Roseibium sp. Sym1: one gene and its partner. The main gene of each other region encodes a partner of the protein of the gene in region 2 in a complex. Links are inferred from orthologs where the notes say so. Each region holds a gene or a part of one and is shown on either strand. Other genes may lie near its edges. The genes, in order: rpsJ and nusB.

Region 1 (11,791 bases), 1.3 Mb from region 2 along the record:
CTTTCCGGATGGCTTCCGGCACTTCGCGTGCCTTGCCATGACCGAAGCCGACGCGGCCCTTCTGATCACCAACCACTACCAGCGCTGCGAAGCCGAAACGACGGCCACCCTTGACCACCTTGGCAACGCGGTTGATGTGAACGAGCTTGTCGACGAATTCGCTGTCTCGCTCGTCGCGATCGCGATTTTCATGTCTCGCCATTTTATACGTCTTCCGTTCTTAAGAGCGCCAACGGGCGCTGGTCAGAATTCAAGTCCACCTTCGCGGGCCGCATCAGCAAGCGCCTTGACGCGCCCATGATACATGTAACCGCCACGGTCGAACACGACCTGCTTGACGCCGGCGGCGGTTGCGCGCTCGGCCACAAGCTTGCCGACTGCTGCAGCTGCAGCCACGTCGGCGCCCGTTTTCAGGCTGCCCTTGAGATCTTTTTCGATCGTTGAAGCAGAGACAATCGTATGCCCCTTCGCGTCGTCGATGATCTGGGCGTAGATCTGTTTCGACGAGCGGAAGATAGAAAGGCGCGGACGACCGTTCGCGGCTTTCTGGATCGAACGGCGCACGCGATCGCGGCGGCGCTCGAAAGCTTGTTTGCTGTTCGCCATGATCTGGGTCCGTTACTTCTTCTTGCCTTCTTTGCGGACGATGAACTCGTCTGCATAACGAACGCCTTTGCCCTTGTAGGGCTCCGGCGGGCGGAATTCGCGGATTTCAGCGGCAACCTGGCCGACACGCTGTTTGTCGGTGCCGGTGATGCTGATTTCCGTGGGTTTCGGGCACACGATGTCGATGCCTTCCGGAATCGGATAGACAACGTCGTGAGAGAAACCGAGCGCCAGCTGAAGGTTCTTACCCTGGACCTGCGCGCGGTAACCGACACCGGTGATGGCGAGGTCTTTCTTGAAGCCCTCGGTAACACCCGTGATCAGGTTCTGAACCATGGTCCGGCTCATGCCCCACATGGAGCGAGCCGGCTTGGTGTCGTTGCGCGGATCAATCTTGATACCGTCATCCGTCATTTCGGCCAGAACGAGTTCGTTGAGCAGGAAAGACTTTTCGCCTTTCGGGCCCTTGATCGAAACCGTCTGACCGTCGATCGATGCCGTTACCCCGCTTGGCACGGGGACTGGCTTTTTGCCAATACGAGACATTTGACCAACCTTGTCGTTGTTTCAAAAGCGAGGAAGCCGCATCAGAAGACGCGGCAAAGAACCTCACCACCTACATTTTCGTCCCGCGCCTGATGGTCGCTCATGACGCCGCGCGGGGTCGAAATGATCGACACGCCCAGGCCATTAGAGACATGCGGGATGTTTTTCACCGACGAGTAAACGCGGCGGCCCGGCTTGGAAACCCGCTCAATCGTGCGGATAACCGGCTCACCGTCGAAATACTTCAGTTCGATTTCCAACTCGGACTTGCCGCCCTCGTAGTCAACCGTGGTGTAGCCACGGATGTACCCTTCTTTTGCGAGCACATCAAGTACATGCGCACGCAATTTGGAATTTGGTGAATTGACCTTGTTCTTGCGACGCATCTGGGCGTTGCGAATCCGGGTCAGCATATCCCCCAACGGATCAGAAATTGCCATCGGAGTTTCTCCTTACCAGCTCGACTTGACCAGGCCCGGGATCTTGCCCAGGGAACCCAGTTCACGAAGCGCAATACGCGACATCTTCAGCTTGCGGTAAAAACCGCGCGGACGGCCGGACACTTCGCAACGGTTGCGAACACGGTTCGGCGCGGAGTTCCGCGGCAGTTTCGCCAGCTTCAGGCGGGCATTGTAACGCTCTTCCAGGGACAGGGTGTCATCCTTGGCCATTGCTTTCAGAGCGGCGCGCTTCTCAGCGTATTTCTTGACAAGCTTCTCGCGGCGCTTGTTTTTTTCGACTGCGCTTTTCTTCGCCATCGTCGTTCCCTTCCTTGCCCGTTACTTCGTGAACGGGAAGTTGAACGCGCGCAGAAGCTCGCGCGCCTCGTCATCCGTCGGCGCCGTGGTGCAAACGATCACGTCCATGCCCCAGATCTGGTCGACCTTGTCGTACTCGATTTCCGGGAACACGATGTGTTCTTTGATGCCCATGGCGTAGTTGCCGCGACCGTCGAAGCTCTTCGGGTTCAGTCCGCGGAAGTCACGAACGCGCGGCAGCGCGATGGTGATCAGACGGTCCATGAATTCGTACATCTGCTGACGGCGCAGGGTCACCTTGGCACCAAGCGGCATGCCTTCGCGAACCTTGAAGGTCGCGATCGACTTTTTCGCCTTGGTGATGACCGGCCGCTGACCGGCAATCATGGCCAGGTCTTCAGCTGCGATACGTGCCTTCTTGGAGTCCGCGACAGCTTCGCCGACACCGATGTTCAGGACGATCTTTTCCAGCTGCGGAACCTGCATGACGTTCTTGTACTGGAACTTTTCCAGAAGCTGCTTGCGCACGACTTCATCGTAATGCGTCTTCAGACGCGGCACATTAGTGGTCTCAGCCATCGATCAGGTCTCCCGAGCGCTTGGCCACACGGACCTTGGTGCCGTCTTCCTGCACCTTGAAGCCGACGCGGGTCGCCTTGCCGTCCTTCGGATCGGCCAGCGCGATGTTGGAAACGTGGATCGGGGCTTCCTTGGCCACAATGCCGGCTTCCTGCGTCTGGGATTGCTTCTGGTGGCGGCGGACCATGTTGATCCCGCGGACCAGGGCCTTGTTGTCGGCCGGCAGCATCTGGATGACTTCGCCGGACTTACCCTTGTCACGGCCGGTCAGCACGACCACCGTGTCGCCTTTTTTAATTTTCGCAGCCATCAGAGCACCTCCGGCGCGAGCGAAATGATTTTCATGTGGTTCTTTGCACGGAGTTCGCGCGGCACCGGACCAAAGATACGGGTGCCGACCGGCTCCTTATTGTTGTTGACCAGCACGGCCGCATTGCGGTCGAACCGGATCACGCTGCCATCGGGACGGCGGATATCCTTTGCCGTGCGCACGACGACAGCCTTCATCACGTCGCCCTTCTTGACGCGGCCCCGCGGAATTGCCTCTTTGACGGAGACGACGATGATGTCGCCAACCTGGGCATATTTACGCTTGGAGCCGCCGAGCACTTTGATGCACATGACACGACGGGCGCCGGAGTTGTCGGCGACGTCGAGGTTTGTTTGCATCTGAATCATGACTGGCTGCCTTGTTCTTCTCTTGGCGCTCGGGTCACGGGCGCCTGATGCTCACTAATGAACAGCGGTCACTGGGTGACCACGGTCCAACGTTTGTTTTTCGAGACCGGCGCGCATTCTTCAATCTGAACAATGTCGCCAACCTTGTACTGGTTGCTTTCGTCGTGTGCGCGGTACTTCTTGGTCCGACGCACGGTCTTCTTCAGCAGCGGGTGCGTGAAGCGGCGCTCCACATTCACCGTCACCGTCTTGTCATTGGCGTCGCTGACAACGGTGCCCTGCAGGATACGCTTCGGCATGGCCGTCTCCTTACGCGTTCGCCGACACGCGCTTCTCGCGCATGATCGTCTGGATACGCGCGATGTCGCGGCGGATCTGCCGGACACGCGCTGTGTTTTCAAGCTGACCCGTAGCCTTCTGGAAGCGCAGGTTGAACTGCTCTTTCTTCAGGCCCTCGAGCTCCGAGCGGAGCTCGTCGAGGGTCTTGGCCCGTACATCGGTCGCCTTCATGGCTATAACTCCTCGCCTGCCTTACTCGCCGATACGCTGAACGAAACGGCACTTGATCGGCAGCTTGGCAGCGGCAAGACGCATGGCTTCACGCGCAACGTCTTCCGGCACACCGTCAATCTCGAACATGATCCGGCCAGGCTTGACACGGCAAGCCCAGTAGTCCGGTGAACCCTTACCCTTACCCATACGGACTTCAGCAGGTTTCGAAGAAACCGGCACGTCCGGGAAGATCCGGATCCAAACACGACCCGCACGCTTCATGTGGCGGGTCATAGCACGACGGGCCGCTTCGATCTGACGTGCCGTTACACGCTCCGGCTCAATCGCCTTCAGACCGAATGCGCCGAAGTTGAGGTCAGTGCCTCCCTTCGACAAGCCGTGGATGCGGCCTTTGTGCTGCTTGCGGAACTTGGTGCGCTTCGGTTGCAGCATCGTTCTTCTCTCGTCTTTCTTGTCTAACGAGCGGCAGGCAGCTTAACTTAAGCTGCGCGCTCGCGGCCCCGATCCCGGCGTCCGCCGCGATCACCCTGGTTACCTTCGGAGGCAGACGTCGCACGGCGTTCGGACGCCATCGGGTCATGCTCCAGAATTTCACCCTTGAAGATCCAGACCTTCACACCGCACACGCCGTAAGCCGTGTGAGCGCTAGCAACACCGTAGTCGATGTCGGCACGCAGGGTGTGGAGCGGCACGCGGCCTTCACGGTACCATTCGATACGCGCGATTTCCGCACCGCCGAGACGGCCGCCGCAGTTGATCCGGATGCCCTGGGCGCCGAGACGCATGGCGGACTGGACGGCCCGCTTCATGGCGCGGCGGAAGGCAACACGGCGTTCCAGCTGCTGCGCGATGGACGCGGCAACCAGGGTCGCATCGATTTCCGGCTTGCGCACTTCAACGATGTTGATGTGCACTTCCGAATTGGTGATGTCGGCGATCTTCTTGCGAAGACGCTCGATGTCTGCACCCTTCTTGCCGATGACCACGCCCGGACGACCGGAGTGGATGGACACGCGGCACTTCTTGTGCGGACGCTCGATCACGACCTTGGAAACGGCTGCCTGCTTCAGTTCCTTCATCAGCAGTTCGCGGATGCGGAAGTCTTCGTGAAGAAGGTCGCCGTACTCGTTCTTGTTCGCGTACCAGCGGGAGTCCCAGGTGCGGTTGATCCCGAGGCGCATGCCGATCGGGTTTGTCTTATGTCCCATCAGGCAGTCTCCTCAACTTCGCGCACAACGATGGTCAGGTTCGAGAACGGCTTCTCGATCCGGCCGACGCGTCCACGTGCACGGGCCTGGAAGCGCTTGATGACAAAAGCCTTGCCAACATGAGCCTCGGCAACCACGAGGTTGTCGATGTCCAGGTCATGGTTGTTTTCCGCGTTGGCAACAGCGGACATCAGGGTCTTCTTGACGTCCTGCGCGATGCGCTTGCGGGAGAATGTCAGGTCCGCAATCGCGGAGCCGACCTTTTTACCACGGATCGAAGCCGCAACGAGGTTCAGCTTGCGCGGGGAAATGCGCAGCATGCGGGTCATTGCCCGAGCCTCGTTGTCAGCGAGCGTCCGCTCACGCTTCGGCTTGCCCATCGTTACTTCCTCTTTGCCTTCTTGTCGGCGCCGTGTCCGTAGTAGGTCCGGCTCGGCGAGAACTCGCCGAACTTGTGACCAATCATCTCTTCAGACACCAGCACCGGAACGTGCTTTTGACCGTTGTAGACGCCGAAGGTCAAACCTACGAACTGCGGAAGGATCGTCGAGCGGCGGCTCCAGGTCTTGATGACCTCGTTCCGGCCTGACTCACGGACCTTGTCCGCTTTCTTCAGCAGATACCCGTCGACAAACGGACCTTTCCAGATCGAACGTGCCACGATCCTTGTCCTTTACTTCTTACGCGCGTGGCGGCTGCGGACGATATACTTATCAGTCTGCTTGTTGCGCCGCGTGCGCTTACCTTTGGTCGGTTTGCCCCAGGGGGTAACCGGATGACGACCGCCGGAAGTCCGGCCTTCACCACCGCCATGCGGGTGGTCGATCGGGTTCATGGCAACGCCGCGGGTGTGCGGACGGATACCAAGCCAGCGAGAGCGGCCTGCCTTGCCCAGGTTCACGTTGGCGTGGTCCGGGTTGGACACGGCGCCAATGGTTGCCATGCAAGTGCCGAGCACCCGGCGCTGTTCACCTGACATCAGGCGCAGCGTGGTGTAGCCCTGGTCGCGGCCAACGATCTGAACGAACGCACCGGCGGAGCGGGCGATCTGGGCGCCCTTGCCCGGCTTCAGTTCGATGTTGTGCACGATCGTGCCGACAGGAATGCGTGCCAGCGGCGCTGCATTGCCCGGCTTCACGTCGACGTTCTCGCCAGCGGAAACAGTGTCGCCGACAGCCAGGCGCTGCGGCGCCAGGATGTAGCTGAGTTCACCGTCCTCGTAACGGATCAGGGCAATGAACGCGGTCCGGTTCGGATCGTATTCAAGGCGCTCAACCGTTGCCGGCACATCCCACTTGCGCCGCTTGAAGTCGACAAGACGGTAGGTCCGCTTGTGACCGCCACCGCGGTTCGGAGACGTCAGGCGGCCGGTGTTGTTGCGGCCGCCGGTCTTGGACAGGCCTTCGGTCAGGGTCTTGACCGGCTTGCCCTTCCACAGACCGGAGCGGTCAACCTGTACCAGCTGACGGCGGCCTGGGGACGTCGGATTGAATGTCTTAAGTGCCATTTTCTTCTGGTCCCCGTCTTAGAGCCCGGTGGTCACGTCGATGCCGTGACCTTCCTGCAGCGTTACGACGGCCTTCTTGAAGTCGGACTGACGGCCAAGGCGACCGCGGAAGCGCTTGACCTTGCCCTTGCGGACCAGGGTATTCACTGCCGTGACCTTGACACCGAACAGCGCTTCGACTGCGGCCTTGATTTCCGGCTTGGTTGCGTCATTGGCAACCTTGAAGACAACCTTGTTCTCTTCAGAAGCCATCGTCGACTTTTCGGTGATTACCGGACCGACGATCTTGTCGTAGTGAGGAAGTTTGCTCATTTAAAGCGCTCCTCAAGTGCGGACACCGCGGCCTTGGTCAACACCAGGGTGTTGGCCCGCAGGATGTCGTAAACGTTGATGCCCTGAACCGGCAGAACATCCAGATGCGGGATGTTGCGCGAAGCCAGTGCAAAGTTGTTGTCGAGCTCGGCACCGTCGATCACCAGGGCGCTGGTCAGGCCGAGCTTTTCCAGCTTCGCCTTGAGAGCCTTGGTCTTGGCTTCGGCCGCCTTGGCGTCTTCAACCACGATGATGCCGTCTGCCTTTGCTTTCGCGGACAGGGCATGCTTCAGGCCGAGGGCGCGAACCTTCTTCGGCAGGTCGTGGCCATGGTCGCGAACGACCGGACCGAACGCCCGACCACCACCGCGGAACTGCGGGGCCTTCTTGTTGCCGTGACGAGCGCCGCCGGAGCCTTTCTGGCGGACGAATTTCTTCGTCGAACCAGTCACTTCGGAACGGCCCAGCGTCTTGTGGGTGCCTGCCTGGCGCTTGGCGAGCTGCCAGCGCACCACGCGGTGGATCAAATCGGTGCGCGGCTCGAGACCAAAGATCTCGTCAGACACCGTGATCGAACCGGCCGCCCCGCCTTCGAGGGTCTTGACCTGGAGTTCCATCACTCACTCTCCTTCCCGGCGGCCGCAGTCGCTTCGGTTGCCTTGAAAGCACCCGGAACCGGAACATTTTCCGGCAGCGCCTTTTTGATCGCGTCGCGGACCAGGATCCAGCCGCCCTTGGCGCCCGGAACAGAGCCCTCGACCATGATCAGGCCACGCTCAACATCAGTGCGCACAACCTTGAGGTTCTGCGTGGTCACGCGGGCATCACCCATGTGACCGGCCATTTTCTTGCCCTTGAACACGCGGCCCGGATCCTGACACTGACCGGTGGAACCGTGTGAACGGTGCGAGATCGAGTTACCGTGCGTGGCACGGCCACCGCCGAAGTTGTGACGCTTCATCGCACCGGCAAAACCCTTACCGATGGATGTACCGGTCACGTCGACGAACTGACCCTCGACATAATGGTCAGCGGTGATTTCCGCTCCCACGTCGATCAGGTTGTCCGCGGACACGCGGAATTCGGCGACGGTCCGCTTCGGCTCGACCTTTGCAACGGCAAAGTGTCCACGAAGCGCCTTCGGCGTGTTTTTGACTTTGCGGCCACCTGCACCGAGCTGCAGTGCAGTGTAACCATTCTTCTCATCGGTCCGCTGAGCTACCACCTGGCAATTTTCCAGCCGCAGCACCGTAACCGGAACATGCTCGCCAGCATCGTTGTAGATGCGGGTCATGCCCACTTTCTGAGCGATCACTCCAGAACGCATTGGATGTGTCCCCTTCGACCCGGCTTACAGCTTGATCTCGACGTCGACACCAGCGGCCAGGTCGAGCTTCATCAGCGCGTCCACGGTCTGCGGTGTCGGATCAACGATGTCGAGAAGACGCTTATGCGTACGCATCTCGAACTGATCGCGGCTTTTCTTATCGATATGCGGTCCGCGAAGCACCGTGTACTTCTCGATCCGCGTCGGCAGCGGCACGGGACCCCGTACCTGAGCACCGGTCCGCTTGGCCGTATTGACGATCTCCTTGGTGGAGGCGTCCAGAATACGGTGGTCAAACGCCTTGAGGCGGATCCGGATATTCTGACCGTTCATTGTTATTGTTCCCAATAAGACTGCGGGCCTGCCCGCGTGACATATTCAAATCTGCCGGCAGGCCCGGCTGTCGATTATTCGATGATGGATGCGACGACGCCGGCGCCGACGGTACGGCCACCTTCGCGGATAGCGAAGCGCAGGCCTTCTTCCATGGCGATCGGCACGATCAGCTCAACGTCGACGGAGACGTTGTCACCCGGCATCACCATTTCCGTGCCTTCCGGCAGGGACACCACACCGGTCACGTCCGTCGTGCGGAAGTAGAACTGCGGGCGGTAGTTGGTGAAGAACGGCGTGTGACGGCCACCTTCTTCCTTGGTGAGGATGTAAGCCTCGGCCTTGAACTTCGTGTGCGGGGTCACGGAACCCGGCTTGCACAGAACCTGGCCGCGCTCAACGTCTTCACGGCCGACGCCGCGGATCAGGGCGCCGATGTTGTCGCCGGCTTCACCGCTGTCCAGCAGCTTGCGGAACATTTCAACGCCGGTAACCGTCGTCTTGGTGGTGTCCTTGATGCCGACGATCTCGACTTCTTCACCAACCTTGATGATGCCGCGCTCGACACGACCGGTCACAACCGTACCACGGCCGGAGATCGAGAAAACGTCTTCGATCGGCATCAGGAACGGCTGGTCCTTCGGACGCTCCGGGGTCGGGATGTAGGCGTCGACCTGAGCCATCAGCTCGCGGATCGCGTCACGGCCGATGGCCGGATCGCGGTTCTCGACAGCAGCCAGCGCCGAACCCTTGACGATCGGAATGTCGTCGCCCGGGAACTCGTAGGAAGACAGCAGCTCGCGGATTTCCATTTCGACGAGCTCGAGAAGCTCTTCGTCGTCGACCTGGTCAACCTTGTTCATGAAGACGACCAGGGCCGGAACGCCAACCTGACGGGCAAGCAGGATGTGCTCGCGGGTCTGCGGCATCGGGCCATCGGCAGCCGAACACACCAGGATCGCGCCATCCATCTGGGCAGCACCGGTGATCATGTTCTTCACATAGTCGGCGTGGCCCGGGCAGTCGACGTGCGCGTAGTGACGGTTTTCCGTTTCGTACTCGACGTGTGCCGTGGAGATGGTGATGCCGCGCGCCTTTTCTTCAGGTGCGCCGTCGATCTCGTCGTAAGCTTTTGCAGTCGCACCGCCGGACTCCGCCAGAGTCATGGTGATTGCTGCAGTCAGCGTGGTCTTGCCGTGGTCAACGTGGCCAATCGTGCCAATGTTGACGTGCGGCTTTGTGCGCTCAAATTTTTCTTTCGCCATCGGATTACTCCGTTTCTCTATTTCTTAATGACTTCAAGAGGTTGGGGTCAGGCGTATTTCGCCTGAACCTCTTCGGCGACAGCCTGCGGCACCTGCTCGTAGTGATCGAACACCATCGAATACTGCGCACGGCCCTGGGACATGGAACGAAGGTTGTTCACGTAGCCAAACATGTTGGCCAGCGGAACCATCGCGGTGATGACCGTAACGATGCCCCGGTTCTCCGTACCCGCGATCTGGCCGCGGCGGGAGTTCAGGTCACCAATCACATCACCCATGTAGTCTTCCGGAGTGACAACCTCGACCTTCATGATCGGCTCGAGCAGTTTCGGGCCGGCCTTCTGGATCGCTTCGCGGAAACCGGCACGACCGGCGATTTCGAAGGCGAGCACGGAGGAGTCAACGTCGTGGTATGCACCGTCGGTCAGGGTTGCCTTGATGTCGAGCATCGGGAAACCTGCAATTGGGCCGGAAGACATGACGCTTTCGATACCCTTGGTGACACCCGGAATGTATTCCTTCGGGACGTTACCACCGACGACCTTGCTCTCGAAGACATAGCCTTCGTTCGGCTCGGCGGGCTCGATGGTAAGTTTGATCCGGGCAAACTGGCCGGAACCACCGGACTGCTTCTTGTGGGTGTAATCCACTTCGGCAACCTTGGTGATGGTTTCGCGGTATGCCACCTGCGGCGCACCGATATTCGCCTCGACCTTGAATTCACGCTTCATGCGGTCGACGATGATGTCCAGGTGCAGTTCGCCCATGCCGGCGATGATGGTCTGACCGGATTCCTCGTCCGTCTTCACGCGGAAGGACGGGTCTTCGGCTGCCAGGCGGTTGAGCGCGAGGCCCATCTTTTCCTGGTCGCCCTTGGTCTTCGGCTCGACAGCGATCTCGATGACCGGCTCCGGGAATTCCATGCGCTCCAGGATCACCGGCTTCAGCGGGTCACACAGGGTGTCGCCGGTCGTGGTGTCCTTCAGGCCTGCGATGGCAACGATGTCGCCGGCATAGGCCACGTCGATGTCTTCACGGGAGTTGGAGTGCATCTGCATCATCCGGCCGACGCGCTCGCGCTTGTCCTTCACGGTGTTGAGCAGGGACACGCCCTTGTTCAGGACACCGGAATAGATGCGGCAGAATGTCAGCGAACCGACGAACGGGTCGTTGGCAATCTTGAATGCCAGCAGGCCAAGCGGCTCTTCGTCGGAAGACTTGCGGGAAATTTCCGCTTCGGTCTTCGGATCGATGCCCTTGATGTCCGGAACTTCGACCGGGCTCGGCAGGTAGTCGACCACGGCGTCGAGCAGCGGCTGGACACCCTTGTTCTTGAAGGCGGAACCGCAGAACACCGGAACGAAGTCGTTGTTGATGGTGCCCTTGCGGATCAGTTTCTTGATCGTCTCCATGGAGGGCTCTTCACCTTCCAGGTAGGCTTCCATGGCGGCTTCGTCGATCTCGACAACGGTTTCGATCAGGGCGTCGCGTGCTTCCTGGGCACGGTCAACCTGGTCGGCCGGAATGTCGACGACGTCCCAGGCAGCGCCCAGGTTCTCGGACTGCCAGATCAGCGCCTTCATTTCCAGAAGGTCGATGACACCTGCAAAGTCGTTCTCGGCGCCCACATTCAGCTGCATAACCAGCGGAGTGCAGCCGAGACGCTTGCGGATCATCTCGACGCAGCGATCGAAATCGGCGCCAAGCTTGTCCATCTTGTTGACGAAGATCATCCGCGGAACGTGATACTTGTCGGCCTGGCGCCAGACAGTCTCGGTCTGCGGCTCAACGCCGGCGTTTGCATCCAGAAGGGCGACGGCACCGTCGAGCACGCGCAGGGAACGCTCAACTTCAATGGTGAAGTCGACGTGGCCCGGGGTGTCGATGATGTTCAGACGCTTTTCTTTCCAGAAAGCGGTGGTTGCAGCAGAGGTGATCGTGATGCCACGCTCCTGCTCCTGCTCCATCCAGTCCATGGTGGCTGCGCCGTCATGAACTTCGCCGATCTTGTGGCTCTTGCCGGTGTAGTAGAGGATCCGCTCGGTGGTCGTGGTCTTGCCGGCATCGATGTGAGCCATGATGCCGAAGTTGCGGTAGTCCTCGATTTTATGCGTGCGCGACATAGCGTCAGCCCTTCGAAGTCACAAATTACCAGCGAT
Region 2 (11,829 bases):
GCGATCTCAGCCCCGGGGATAACGACTTCAGCCCCGTTGTCGCCGCCCATGGCATCCAGAGAAATCGGAATGGTTTTCGTCATCTAGAAGGTCTTTTGACGTTTGACTACCAAGAACGGCGCCATATGGCGCTCTCCAAAAAGTCCTGCCCAAGCGGCAGACGCCCAGGCCGGAGTGCCAAGAACGGCGCGAACATAGCGCTTTTGGCAGGACTGACAACCGTTTTCCTGACCCAGCCGTGCTGAGGCGTTGAAAACCGTCGGCAAAACAGCGATTGCCCGGTCCAAGCAGCGCACCAATCGTTTCACGCCCCCTGTTCAGGCTTGCCCTTGAGAGCCTGCAAGGCGGCAAAGGCGGACGGCTTTTCTTCCTCCTCCTCCGCTTCAAGGTCCTCGCCGTCGCCACCGTCGAACTCGGCCCCGGGCTTGCGCGGAAAGGGATCGAGCGACAGCGCCAGTTCCTCGCAGATCACCGCCCCCAGATCGAGCACGCCGTCCAGGATGACGTCAGGCGGATCGAGCGTTTCCAGATCAATCTCGATCTCTCCGTCCTCGTTGAGGTCGCGTATCTTGCGTGGGCGGCTGGATTGCGGTTCAAACGTCCGGTCGACGTCGAGTTTCAGCTGGCTGTCGAACGGTTCCAGGGTCACCACGCAGGTCTGGCTGACGGTTGCGGCGATCGGGCCGACAACGCGCACGCCTGCCTTTCTATAAGGTTTCAGCGTGAACTCAGCCGTCAGCTCCCGGATCCCGTCCAGATCGTAGGCCTCCGCAATGGCCGTGAGCGCGGCGGCGTCCGGCGAAACGGTGACATGCTGGTCCCTGTCGATCACCTTGCCGGCGTTCACCTTGCTGGAATAGGGAAAAGTCTCTTTTGCCATTGTTCTTCTTCTTTCCTCGAGCAACCTGTGCCGTCCCCGTCAAACGGTCAGGGACTTGAAGCGGTCCGCATCCGGCCACCGGATCTCACCTTTCATGAGTTCCTCCGCCGATTGTTCTTTCAGGTCTGCTGCAGCTTGCAGCATATAGTGCGCGAGGCGGGTCTGCGCGAGCGGCTCGCTGGTTTCCGTATAGATGTTGCGGCCCAGTGCCTCCGCGAGTTGAGCGACATCGCCTTCGTCGATAGCCGGAATATAGGCATCCGCCCGGCCATAAAAGGCCTCTCCCATGACCTTTACCTTCTTCGGGACCCGTGTGTCACTGACCCCCATTTCGCGCAAGGATGCATCCATGTCCTCGAAAAACAGGTCAAAGACGGTCTGCGAAAACTCGGAAACCTCCTTGCCCTCGCTGCGCAGGCGCCTGAAAAACAGCACCGCGTGGGCAACAATCAGGTCGAACCGGCCATCTATTGTGTCGGGCACAACAAAGTCGGTATAAAAGACCGGTTGCCGCGCTTGAGCCACGATTTCACAATAGACCTTGTGTTCGGCATCGCGGGACCGGCGGCGGAACAGGCCGAATATCATGACGTCTCCTTTGAAGTCAGGTGTTGCCTTGTGCCCTATCCCACGATAGTGACTTTGCCAAGCAACGAAATTCAAAAGCTGCCAGACGGGTCTGGCGAAACGGGAATTCCTAGATGAACTTCAAGGCGAGCGCCCTGATCCTTCCGCTTCTGGCCACGCTGCCGCTCGGCGGCTGCTTCACATCCACCTATACCCATGGCCATGTCGTCACCACGGACATGCTCAACCAGGTTCAGGTGGGATCCAGCCGTGAACAGGTCGAACTGGTCCTCGGATCGCCTTCGACCACATCGAGCCTCGCCGGCGACGCCTACTACTATATTTCCCAGAAGACGGCGACGACCGCGTTCATGTCCCCGGACATCATCGAGCAGACCGTTGTGGCGGTCTATTTCGACAAGGACGGCTACGTTCAGGATCTTGGCAACTATTCGCTCGAAGATGGCAAGATCGTCGACATCGTCACCCGCAAGACCCGCACGGGCGGTGCCGACTACGGCTTCCTGACCCAGATCCTGAGAGGCGCGAGCAATCCGAGCCTCGGATTGTAGACGCAGCCGCGGTCTTACCAACCTCGACAGACAGACAAAAGCCCCGGCCATCCGGCCGGGGCTTTCTTTTTTCGGATCGGGTCCCCGCCTCAGTGCGCGAGGATCGCCAGCAGCAACAGTGCCACGATGTTGGTGATCTTGATCATCGGGTTCACAGCCGGACCGGCCGTGTCCTTGTAGGGATCACCAACCGTGTCACCGGTGACGGAGGCCTTGTGGGCCTCGCCGCCCTTCTGGTGGCTGACACCGTCCTTGTCGGTGAAGCCGTCCTCGAAGGACTTCTTGGCGTTGTCCCAGGCCCCGCCCCCGGCGGTCATCGAGATGGCCACGAAGAGACCCGTGACAATCACGCCGAGCAGCATGGCGCCGAGTGCGGCAAAGGCGTCCGCCGGCGTCGCGACGGCGCGGACCACGAAGAACACCACGATCGGTGACAGCACCGGCAGCAGCGACGGAATGATCATCTCGCGGATCGCAGCCTTGGTGAGCATGTCCACCGCACGGCCGTAATCCGGCCGCTCGGTACCTTCCATGATCCCGGGCTTTTCCTTGAACTGGCGGCGGACTTCCTCCACCACCGCGCCCGCGGCCCGGCCGACGGCGGTCATCGAGATGCCGCCGAAGAGATAGGGAAGAAGGCCCCCGAACAGCAGACCGGCCACCACATAGGGGTTGGAAAGCGAGAACAGGGTACCGACATCGATGCCGTAGAAGATCGACCCTTCCGCGGCATTTGCCGAGAAGAAGCGCAGATCCTCGGTATAGGCCGCGAACAGAACAAGCGCGCCGAGCCCCGCGGAGCCGATGGCATAGCCCTTGGTCACCGCCTTGGTGGTGTTGCCGACCGCGTCGAGCGCATCTGTCGTGGAGCGCACTTCGTCCGGCAGTTCCGCCATTTCCGCGATGCCGCCGGCGTTGTCCGTGACCGGCCCGAAGGCGTCGAGCGCAACCACCATGCCCGCAAGAGCCAGCATCGTCGTAACCGCGATGGCAATGCCGAACAGACCGGCAAAGGCATGGGTGACCAGGATGCCGGCAATGATGATGAGCGCCGGCAGCGCGGTTGCCTCGAGGGAGACAGCCAGGCCCTGGATCACGTTGGTGCCGTGGCCGGTGACCGAGGCCTGCGCGATCGAGCGCACCGGACGGTATTCCGTTCCGGTGTAGTATTCGGTCACCCAGATGATCAGGCCGGTCACGATCAGGCCGACAATGCCACAGACGAACAGGTCAAACCCGGTAAAGGTGGTTCCGTTCGGCACCGTGTATTCCGTGCCCGCACCAAGCCAGCCGAAGACGATGACAGCCAGCGCAACAGCCGACAAAACCGCCGTTGCGATGAAGCCCTTGTAGAGCGCCCCCATAATCGAATTGTTGCTGCCCAGCTTGACGAAGAACGTGCCGATGATCGAGGTGACCACGCAGCTTGCGCCGATCAGAAGCGGAAGCATCATGAGTTCGGTCGCCTGCCCCCCCGTGAAGAAGATCGAGGCCAGAACCATGGTGGCGACCACGGTCACCGCATAGGTTTCGAACAGGTCGGCCGCCATGCCGGCGCAGTCACCGACATTGTCGCCGACGTTGTCGGCAATGGTGGCGGGGTTGCGCGGGTCGTCTTCCGGAATACCGGCCTCGACCTTGCCGACGAGATCGCCGCCGACATCCGCCCCCTTGGTGAAGATGCCGCCGCCGAGACGCGCAAAGATCGAAATCAGAGATGCGCCAAAACCGAGGGCCACAAGGGCGTCGATCACGGTCCGGTCGGTGGGTTCATACCCCATCATGCCGGTCAGGAGCGTATAGTAGACGGCGACACCCAGAAGCGCGAGGCCGGCAACCAAAAGGCCGGTGACGGCACCGGCCTTGAACGCAATCTCCAGCCCGGCCCCGAGGCTTTGGCTGGCAGCCTGGGCCGTGCGTACATTGGCACGGACGGACACAAGCATGCCGACATAACCCGCCGCTCCGGAGAGGACGGCCCCGATGGCAAAGCCGATTGCCGCGGGTCCGGACAGCAGCACCCAGGCCAGAACGAAGACAACCGCGCCAACGATGGCAATGGTCGTGTATTGACGGTTGAGATAGGCGCTGGCCCCTTCCTGGATCGCCTGGGCGATCTCCTGCATGCGCGCGTTACCCGCATCCGCCGCCATGACGGACTGGATGGCCCACGCGCCATAGGCAATGGACAAAAGACCACAAATTATGACGACAAGCTCGATCATGCTTCCTCCCAAGGCTGCGGCGGACTGATTTTCTTGTCGTTTTTCCCGCCTGACTGTCCTTCACGCAGATTCCCCAGCGCGAAGGAAAGACACGATAGCAGCAAATCGGAGCGCTTCGTCAAGCTCTCACATTGTTTAATTTGACACTTCCGTTGCGGCAGCCTTTGGTGCGGCGCAGTAAATATGCTGCACCGACGAAGCGAAAATTTTCATACTCTTTAACTGGTTGTAACTGCTTTCTTTTCTCCCCAGACGAGCCAGACGAGGAGACCAAGACACAGGACCACGAACGGGAAAACCAGATAGTTGACCGTCTGCCAGCCGAACGCGTTGAGCAAGGCTCCGGAAGAAAACGACGCGGTTGCCACGAATCCGAACACCAGAAAATCATTCACCGCCTGCACCATGTTGCGCTCCTCGGGCCGGTAGGTATCCGTCAACATCGCGGTCGCACCGATAAAGCCGAAGTTCCAGCCAAGGCCCAGCAGGATGAGCGCGCTCCAGAAATGCGCCAGTTCTATGCCCATCAGGGCGATGATCGAGCACCCTGCCAGCAGTGCCAGTCCGATGGAGACAATGCGCTCCTTGCCGAACCTGCTGATGAGATGACCTGTGAAGAAGCTCGGTCCGAACATGGCCAGCACGTGCCACTGGATTCCCAGGGCGGCGTCGGTCTCCGTCAGGCCGCAGCCGATCATGGCCAGTGGTGTTGCGGTCATGACAAGGCTCATGAGCGCGTAGGAACAGATGCCGCAGGCGGCCGCGACGATGAACCGCCGCTGCATCATGATCTCGCCGAGCGGCCGCCCGCCCGCCTGTGCATGACTGATGCGCGGCGGTCTCGGGATCCTGATGAAGAGCAACAGGCAGAAGGCGACCAGGGCAAGGCCCGCCTGCGCCAGGTAGGTGCCAGCAAACAGGATCGGCGAAAACAGGTCCTTGGTCCAGATCACCGTCTGCGGCCCGACCACGCCCGCCAGCACACCGCCCGCCAGCACCCAGGAAATGGCCTTGGGCTTGAACGCGTCGCTGGCGGTGTCGGCCGCTGCAAACCGGTATTGCTGGACGAAGGCACCGGCCAGACCGCCCAGGCTACAGGCCAAGGCGAACAGGAGGAAATTGTCGCGGAAGACAGCGAAGGACGCGAGCAGTCCGGACAAAACGCCAAGAAGCGCGGCACCGGCAAATCCCACACGGCGGCCATAGCGGCGCATGATCATGCCCGCCGGAAGAGTGCCGAAGGCGGTTCCCAGGACCATGGTGGACACCGGCAGTGTCGCCAGGGCCTTGTCCTCGTCCAGCATCATGTAGCCGACCAGCGGGCCCGTGGCGATGACGATGGAGGCCGAAGCCCCCCCGATTGCCTGGGCCAGTGCCAGCAACAGGGCGTTGCGCTTGGCGAGATGGTCGTCGACAAGGATATCCGTTGACTGGGCGGTCATGCAAAGGGTCCGATTTTACTGGCATGTAGGCAGCCGGAGGATGTCCGGCAAGCTGGTGAGGAAGCAACATGTTAAACCTGCCCGCCACTGGAAGCTCAAGGCCAAACTTGAAAGCAATCAGAAATGCCGGAACCCGGCATCCCCTTCCAGCGTGACGGCCTGGCCGGCATGGTGCAGCCGAACCTTGCCGTCGCCGTTCCCGATGGTGCCGACTTGCGTCACCCGGCAACCGAGATCTCCGGCATCCCGGGTGAAGTCTGCCGCTTTTGCCTCCGGCACCGCGGCCAGGATTTCATAGTCGTCACCGCCGTTCAGGCAGCGCCGGAACACGTTTGGGGATTTCGCTTTCAGGTGTTGCAGGGCTGGCGAAAGCGGCACGGAGGCCAGATCGAGGATCACGTCGACGTCTGAGGCCGACGCCAGGTGGGTGCAGTCGGCCACGAGACCGTCCGACACATCCATCGCGGCGCTGGCATCACGGGTCAGCAGTCCGGCAAGCCGCGTGCGCGGGCGCGGCAACAGATAGCGGTCCAGGATGTGTATTTCCTGTTCTCCGGCCAGTTCATGGATCCGGCAGAACTCGGGATCGAGACGTGCCTGCAATCCGGCCGCGGCATCCCCGATCGTGCCGGTCACAAACACAAGGTCTCCAGGCTGGGCACCGGAGCGGCGGACCGCCCGTCCCTTCTCCACCGCCCCGATCGCGGTGATGGAAACCTGCAGGCCGTTGCCGGAGCGAATGGTATCGCCGCCGAGGAGCTGGATGTCGTAGACCGCCTGGTCAGCCGCCAGCCCCCGGCAGAACCGCGCCAGCCAGCCGGCTGTCCATTGCTCGGGCAAGGCCAGTCCCATCAGGTAACCGCGCGGGCGCGCGCCCTTGGCCGCGAGATCTGAAAGATTGACCCTGAGCGCTTTCGCGGCAATAGCCTCCGGCGCGTCACCGGCAAAGAAATGCACGTCGGCGGCAAGCATGTCCTTGGTCAAAACCAGGTCGGTGCCGGGTTCCGGTGCAAGGACGGCGGCATCGTCGGTGAGACCTAAACTGCCCGGATCGTTTGCAAGGGGGGCGAAAAACCGCCGGATCAGCTCGAATTCACCGGGCCGTTCGTCAGCCATGGTCAGGAAGCGCCATCCGCCTTCTTGGCGTCCAGTTCCGTGTCGCGCAGTTCGTGGGCCAGGCGATCGAGCACACCGTTGACGAGACCTGGCTCGTCGTCCTCGAAGAACGCCTTGGCAACGTCGATATATTCGGAAATGATCACCTTGGCCGGGACGTCCTTGCGGCGCAGCAGCTCATAGGAACCGCAGCGCAGGATCGCGCGCAAAAGACTGTCGATCCGCTTCAGCGGCCAGCCTTCGGTCAAGGCCGTATGAATGTAGGGATCGAGGAATTTCTGGTCCTCGACCACGCCGGCGACGATCTGCTTGAACCACTGTTCGTCGGCATCGCGGTATTGCTCGCCGTCAATCTCCTTGCCAAGACGGAAGGCGGTGAATTCGCTGACGACGCTGGTGAGCGGCGCACCGCCCAGCTCCATCTGATAAAGAGCCTGAACGGCAGCAAGACGGGCCACGCCGCGCTTGTTGGCAGGGCGCACAGTCTTGCCAGCCGGTTTTTCCGGGTCGGCCTTTCCGGTCATTGTTCTTATACTCCAAGCCGCTCGCGCAGAGCGATCATGTCGAGAGCCGCGCGGGCTGCCGCGCCGCCTTTGTCCTTGTCGTCCACCTTCGCGCGGGCCCATGCCTGCTCGTCGTTCTCGACGGTCAGGATACCATTTCCGACCGCCAGGTCCGCATCGACGATCAGGTCCATGATCACCCGGTTCGATTCATTGGCGACAATGTCGTAATGGGTGGTCTCGCCGCGGATCACCACACCAAGCAGAACGAAGCCGTCATAGAACGTGCCCTCGCCTTCCATGGCGGTCAGCGCCATAGACAGGGCCGCCGGAATTTCCAGAACGCCGGGAACGGCAATCCGGTCATAGCTCGCACCAGCCGCCTCGATGGTCTTGATCGCCCCCTCGGCGAGGGAATCCGCCAGATCCTCATAGAACCGGGCTTCGATGATCAGAAGTTTCGGTGCAGCGCTCATGGGTGTCAAATCCTTGATAAGGCCGCGACAGGAACCACGTCTGCCCCGGTTTGTCCAGTGTCATTCGTGCGGAACCGCGATTCCGGGCAACAATCTCGCTGCCTGGTAAACGCGAAGGGGAATTGCTCATTTGCGAAGGTGTTGGGCCGGTCCCTACCCGGTCTTGGAGAATTCCGCAAGACGCGCCGCGTAGCGGGCCATCATATCCACCTCCAGATTGATCCGGTCGCCCACCTGCCGGCCGGACCAGGTGGTGACGTCGAGCGTGTGTGGAATAAGGAACACGGAAAAGAGCCTCCCGTCCACTTCATTCACCGTCAGGGACGTACCGTCGAGCGCAACGGAGCCCTTTTTCGCGATGAAGGGCGCTGCGTCCCCGGGCGCCTCGAACTGGAAGTAGACAGACCCCGGATGGTCTTCGCGCTTCGTCACGGTCGCCAGCCCGTCGACATGGCCAAGGACGAGGTGACCGCCCAGCTCCGCGCCCATGGTCAAGGAGCGTTCCAGATTGAGTTTCTGGCCGACCTTCCAGTCGGAAACGTTGGTCAGCGCGAGCGTTTCCGCCGCCGATTCCACCTCGAACCAGTTGCCGTCAGGCCCGTTGGCCTTGGCCGTCACGGTATGGCAGACGCCGGCACAGGAAATCGACGCGCCGATGTCGAAACTGTCGGTATCATAGGCGGTCCGGATGCGCGTCCGCTTTCCCGCGGGAATGGCATCGATGGCGAGGATTTCGCCGAGGTCGGTCACAATACCGGTGAACATGTCAGGCTCCGCACCGTCTGAGATAGATAAAGCGGTCGAGACCGAACCTGCCGGCATCAACCCGTTCGAATCTGGGGTCTTTCAGAACATCCGCAAGGACCAGTCCGTGCAGGGCCGGTATGCCGCCCTCGCCGATCTCGATATTGCCGGTCACAACGCAAAGGTCGTCAACCAGATCCGCCTGCAGGAAGGACGATGCCAGCCGGGCCCCGCCCTCGACCATCACTCGCGTGATGCCGCGGGTTGCCAGGGCACTGAGGATGACGGACGGCTTGATGCCGTCCTCCGCTGCCGGCACCCGGATGATGTTGACCCCGGCCGCTGCCAGCTGTTCGATCTTGTCCGGGTCGGCGTCATTGCCGCAAACCAGCCAGACAGGCACGTCGACACAGGTGCGCACCAGCTTTGACTCCAGCGGCAGGCGCGCACAGCGGTCGACGATCACCCGGACCGGCGAGCGTTCGGCAAGGCCCGGCAGGCGGCAGGTCAATTGCGGATCGTCCGCAAGCGCCGTGCCGGACCCCACAAGAATGGCGTCGCAGGCGGCGCGGAATCCATGCACCTTTCTCATGGACAGCGGGCCGGAGATCTTGACCTGCCCCTCGCCCTTCCGGCCGATACAGCCGTCCTGGGAGACAGCCAGCTTCAGGAACACCTGAGGCCGCTGCTTCAACTGCCGCAGGGTGAACCCGCGATAGAGCGCCTGCATCTCCTGTTCCAGCAGCCCTACGACGACCTCGACACCGGCGTCCCGCAGCATCTCGATGCCCCGGCCGGACACACGCGGGTTGGGATCCGCCATGCCGATCACCACGCGCCTGATGCCGGCCTCGATCAGGGCCATGGCGCAGGGAGGCGTGCGGCCGTAGTGTGAACAGGGCTCCAGGGTGACATAGCAGGTCGCGCCATCGGCCTTGTCCCCGGCCTGCCGGAGAGCGTTGACCTCCGCATGGGCCATGCCCGGACGGGACGTGACGCCGCGTCCGACAACAACAGGCTTGCCGCCGTCCTCGCGGACGATCAGGGCGGCAACCGAGGGGTTCGGCCAAACGCGGCCAAGCCCGCGGCGGGCAAGGCGTTTGGCAGCTGCCATGAAACGCAGGTCGAAATCAGTATGAGCTGTCATGGAACCGGGGCTGATCAGTTTTCTTTGAGCGCTTGGCTGTCCGGATCGCTCAGCTCGTCGAGCAGCGCTTCGAAATCCTTGGCCTCCCGGAAATTCTTGTAGACCGAGGCGAAGCGGACATAGGCCACGTCGTCGATGCCCTTCAGGCCTTCCATCACGTGATTGCCGATGGTTTCCGCGGTGATTTCACTTTCACCGGAACTTTCCAGCTGACGCACGATGCCGCTGACCATGCGTTCGATCTTGTCCGGATCGACCGGCCGCTTGCGCACCGCGATCTGAACGGACCGCATCAGTTTCTCCCTGTCGAAGGGAACCCTGCGTCCGGAGCGTTTCAGCACCATCAGCTCGCGCAGCTGGACCCGCTCGAAGGTCGTGAAACGGCCGCCGCAGGTGTTGCAGATCCTGCGGCGGCGAATGGCGGTGTTGTCCTCGGTCGGGCGGGAATCCTTAACCTGGGTTTCCTCGCCGCCGCAAAAAGGACATCTCATCTTTCAAAGCTCCTGACCGAGCCCTCGTTCAGCCCCCGTAGATCGGGAACCGGGCCGTCAGTGCTTCTACCTTGGCTTTGACCGCGGCTTCAACTGCCGCGTTGCCCTCTTCACTGTTTGCTGCCTTCAAACCGTCCAACACTTCCGTGATCAGAAGTCCGACTTCGCGGAATTCGGCAACACCGAAGCCGCGCGTGGTGGCCGCCGGCGTGCCCAGGCGGATGCCGGAGGTGACAAAGGGCTTTTCCGGGTCGAACGGAATGCCGTTCTTGTTGCAGGTGATGTTGGCCCGGCCGAGCGCCTTTTCGGCAACCTTGCCGGTGGCATTCTTCGGACGCAGATCGACCAGCATCAGGTGGTTGTCCGTTCCGCCCGAGACGATGTCGAGGCCCTGTTCCTTGAGGGTCTCCGCCAGAGCCTTGGCATTTTCGGTGACGGCGCGGGCATAGGCCTTGAATTCCGGCTGCAGCGCTTCCTTGAAGGCGACCGCCTTGGCGGCGATCACATGCATCAGCGGACCGCCCTGCAGACCCGGGAACACCGCGGAGTTGATCTTCTTGGCAATGGCCTCGTCATTGGACAGGATCATGCCGCCGCGCGGACCGCGCAGGGACTTGTGGGTGGTGGTGGTGCAGACATGGGCATGGGGCACCGGAGACGGGTGCACGCCGCCGGCGACCAGACCGGCGATATGGGCCATGTCGACCATCAGGTAGGCACCGATGCTGTCGGCGATCTCGCGGAAACGCTTCCAGTCCCAGACGCGGGAATAGGCGGTGCCGCCGGCCAGGATCAGCTTCGGCTTGTGTTCGTTGGCCAGGCGTTCGACTTCATCCATGTCGAGCAGATGGTCTTCCTGGCGCACGCCGTAGGAGACCACGTTGAACCACTTGCCGGACATGTTGACCGGGGAGCCGTGGGTCAGGTGTCCGCCGGAATTCAGGTCCAGGCCCATGAAGGTGTCGCCCGGCTGCAGCAGCGCCAGGAACACGGCCTGGTTCATCTGGCTGCCGGAATTCGGCTGGACGTTGGCGAAGTTGCAGCCGAACAGTTCCTTGGCGCGCTCGATCGCCAGCGTCTCCGCCACATCGGCGAATTCGCAGCCGCCGTAATAGCGCTTGCCCGGATAACCTTCGGCGTATTTGTTGGTGAAGATCGACCCCTGTGCTTCCAGCACCGCGCGGGACACGATGTTTTCGGAAGCAATCAGCTCGATCTCGTGCTGCTGACGGCCAAGTTCGTTCTCGATGGTGCCGAAAATGTCCGGATCAGCCTCGGCAAGACCGCGTGTGAAGAAACCGGACTGAAGGGGCTGACCGGAGCTTTCCATCAAAGACATCGCACCATCCTTGTGTTCATTGCAGGATTTGGGCGGCACCGGCGGCTGTCGGATTTCAGCGACAAGGTTTGCCGTCGTGCCAATGTGAGCGAGGGATTAACACGTCCCTTTGCGCAAACCAAGGGACATACCGACGCGTCAAGTTGGGAAAACGACACGAAGGATCACCGTCCCTCGTTGGCTGTGCCTTGCGAGCGCATGGTCGCGAGCGGCGATACGGGGCGGCCCCCACGGCCTAATACAGCGTGGGATCGGACGAGCCTTCCGCGCGGGACCGTTCCATTTCAATCCGCCGCTTGAGCTTGCGCACGGCCAATCGCTTCAACT

What was found.
Region 1: the proteins of nusB (region 2) and rpsJ are in contact, whole or in part, in a solved structure (PDB 3D3B), measured with the Escherichia coli proteins. The link is inferred for Roseibium sp. Sym1 from one-to-one orthologs.

The regions. Positions count from the first base shown.
Region 1 is NZ_CP114786.1:4,525,416-4,537,206, reverse strand. The notes cover bases 6,714-9,536. They hold rpsJ (30S ribosomal protein S10), read right to left. Parts: upstream 8,368-9,536; coding sequence 8,059-8,367; downstream 6,714-8,058. Other genes in these bases: tuf (elongation factor Tu), read right to left, coding at 8,442-9,536; rplC (50S ribosomal protein L3), read right to left, coding at 7,324-8,034; rplD (50S ribosomal protein L4), read right to left, coding at 6,714-7,324. Outside these bases: rpsE (30S ribosomal protein S5), read right to left, coding at 1-202; rplR (50S ribosomal protein L18), read right to left, coding at 244-606; rplF (50S ribosomal protein L6), read right to left, coding at 619-1,152; rpsH (30S ribosomal protein S8), read right to left, coding at 1,194-1,592; rpsN (30S ribosomal protein S14), read right to left, coding at 1,605-1,910; rplE (50S ribosomal protein L5), read right to left, coding at 1,932-2,489; rplX (50S ribosomal protein L24), read right to left, coding at 2,482-2,799; rplN (50S ribosomal protein L14), read right to left, coding at 2,799-3,167; rpsQ (30S ribosomal protein S17), read right to left, coding at 3,236-3,466; rpmC (50S ribosomal protein L29), read right to left, coding at 3,477-3,677; rplP (50S ribosomal protein L16), read right to left, coding at 3,699-4,112; rpsC (30S ribosomal protein S3), read right to left, coding at 4,160-4,888; rplV (50S ribosomal protein L22), read right to left, coding at 4,888-5,268; rpsS (30S ribosomal protein S19), read right to left, coding at 5,271-5,549; rplB (50S ribosomal protein L2), read right to left, coding at 5,562-6,395; O6760_RS20655 (50S ribosomal protein L23), read right to left, coding at 6,414-6,707; and 4 more genes. UniProt on the Escherichia coli protein: Involved in the binding of tRNA to the ribosomes. Part of the processive rRNA transcription and antitermination complex (rrnTAC). The complex forms an RNA-chaperone ring around the RNA exit tunnel of RNA polymerase (RNAP).
Region 2 is NZ_CP114786.1:5,826,855-5,838,683, forward strand. The notes cover bases 5,566-8,426. They hold nusB (transcription antitermination factor NusB), read right to left. Parts: upstream 7,327-8,426; coding sequence 6,805-7,326; downstream 5,566-6,804. Other genes in these bases: O6760_RS27025 (MFS transporter), read right to left, coding at 5,566-5,686; thiL (thiamine-phosphate kinase), read right to left, coding at 5,804-6,802; ribH (6,7-dimethyl-8-ribityllumazine synthase), read right to left, coding at 7,332-7,781; O6760_RS27045 (riboflavin synthase), read right to left, coding at 7,935-8,426. Outside these bases: phosphate acyltransferase PlsX, read right to left, coding at 1-83; O6760_RS27005 (YceD family protein), read right to left, coding at 305-880; O6760_RS27010 (ubiquinol-cytochrome C chaperone family protein), read right to left, coding at 920-1,468; O6760_RS27015 (outer membrane protein assembly factor BamE), read left to right, coding at 1,582-2,019; O6760_RS27020 (sodium-translocating pyrophosphatase), read right to left, coding at 2,109-4,244; more of O6760_RS27025, read right to left, coding at 4,463-5,565; more of O6760_RS27045, read right to left, coding at 8,427-8,546; bifunctional diaminohydroxyphosphoribosylaminopyrimidine deaminase/5-amino-6-(5-phosphoribosylamino)uracil reductase RibD, read right to left, coding at 8,548-9,672; transcriptional regulator NrdR, read right to left, coding at 9,687-10,163; glyA (serine hydroxymethyltransferase), read right to left, coding at 10,192-11,493; O6760_RS27065 (DUF6898 family protein), read right to left, coding at 11,738-11,829. UniProt on the Escherichia coli protein: Part of the processive rRNA transcription and antitermination complex (rrnTAC). The complex forms an RNA-chaperone ring around the RNA exit tunnel of RNA polymerase (RNAP).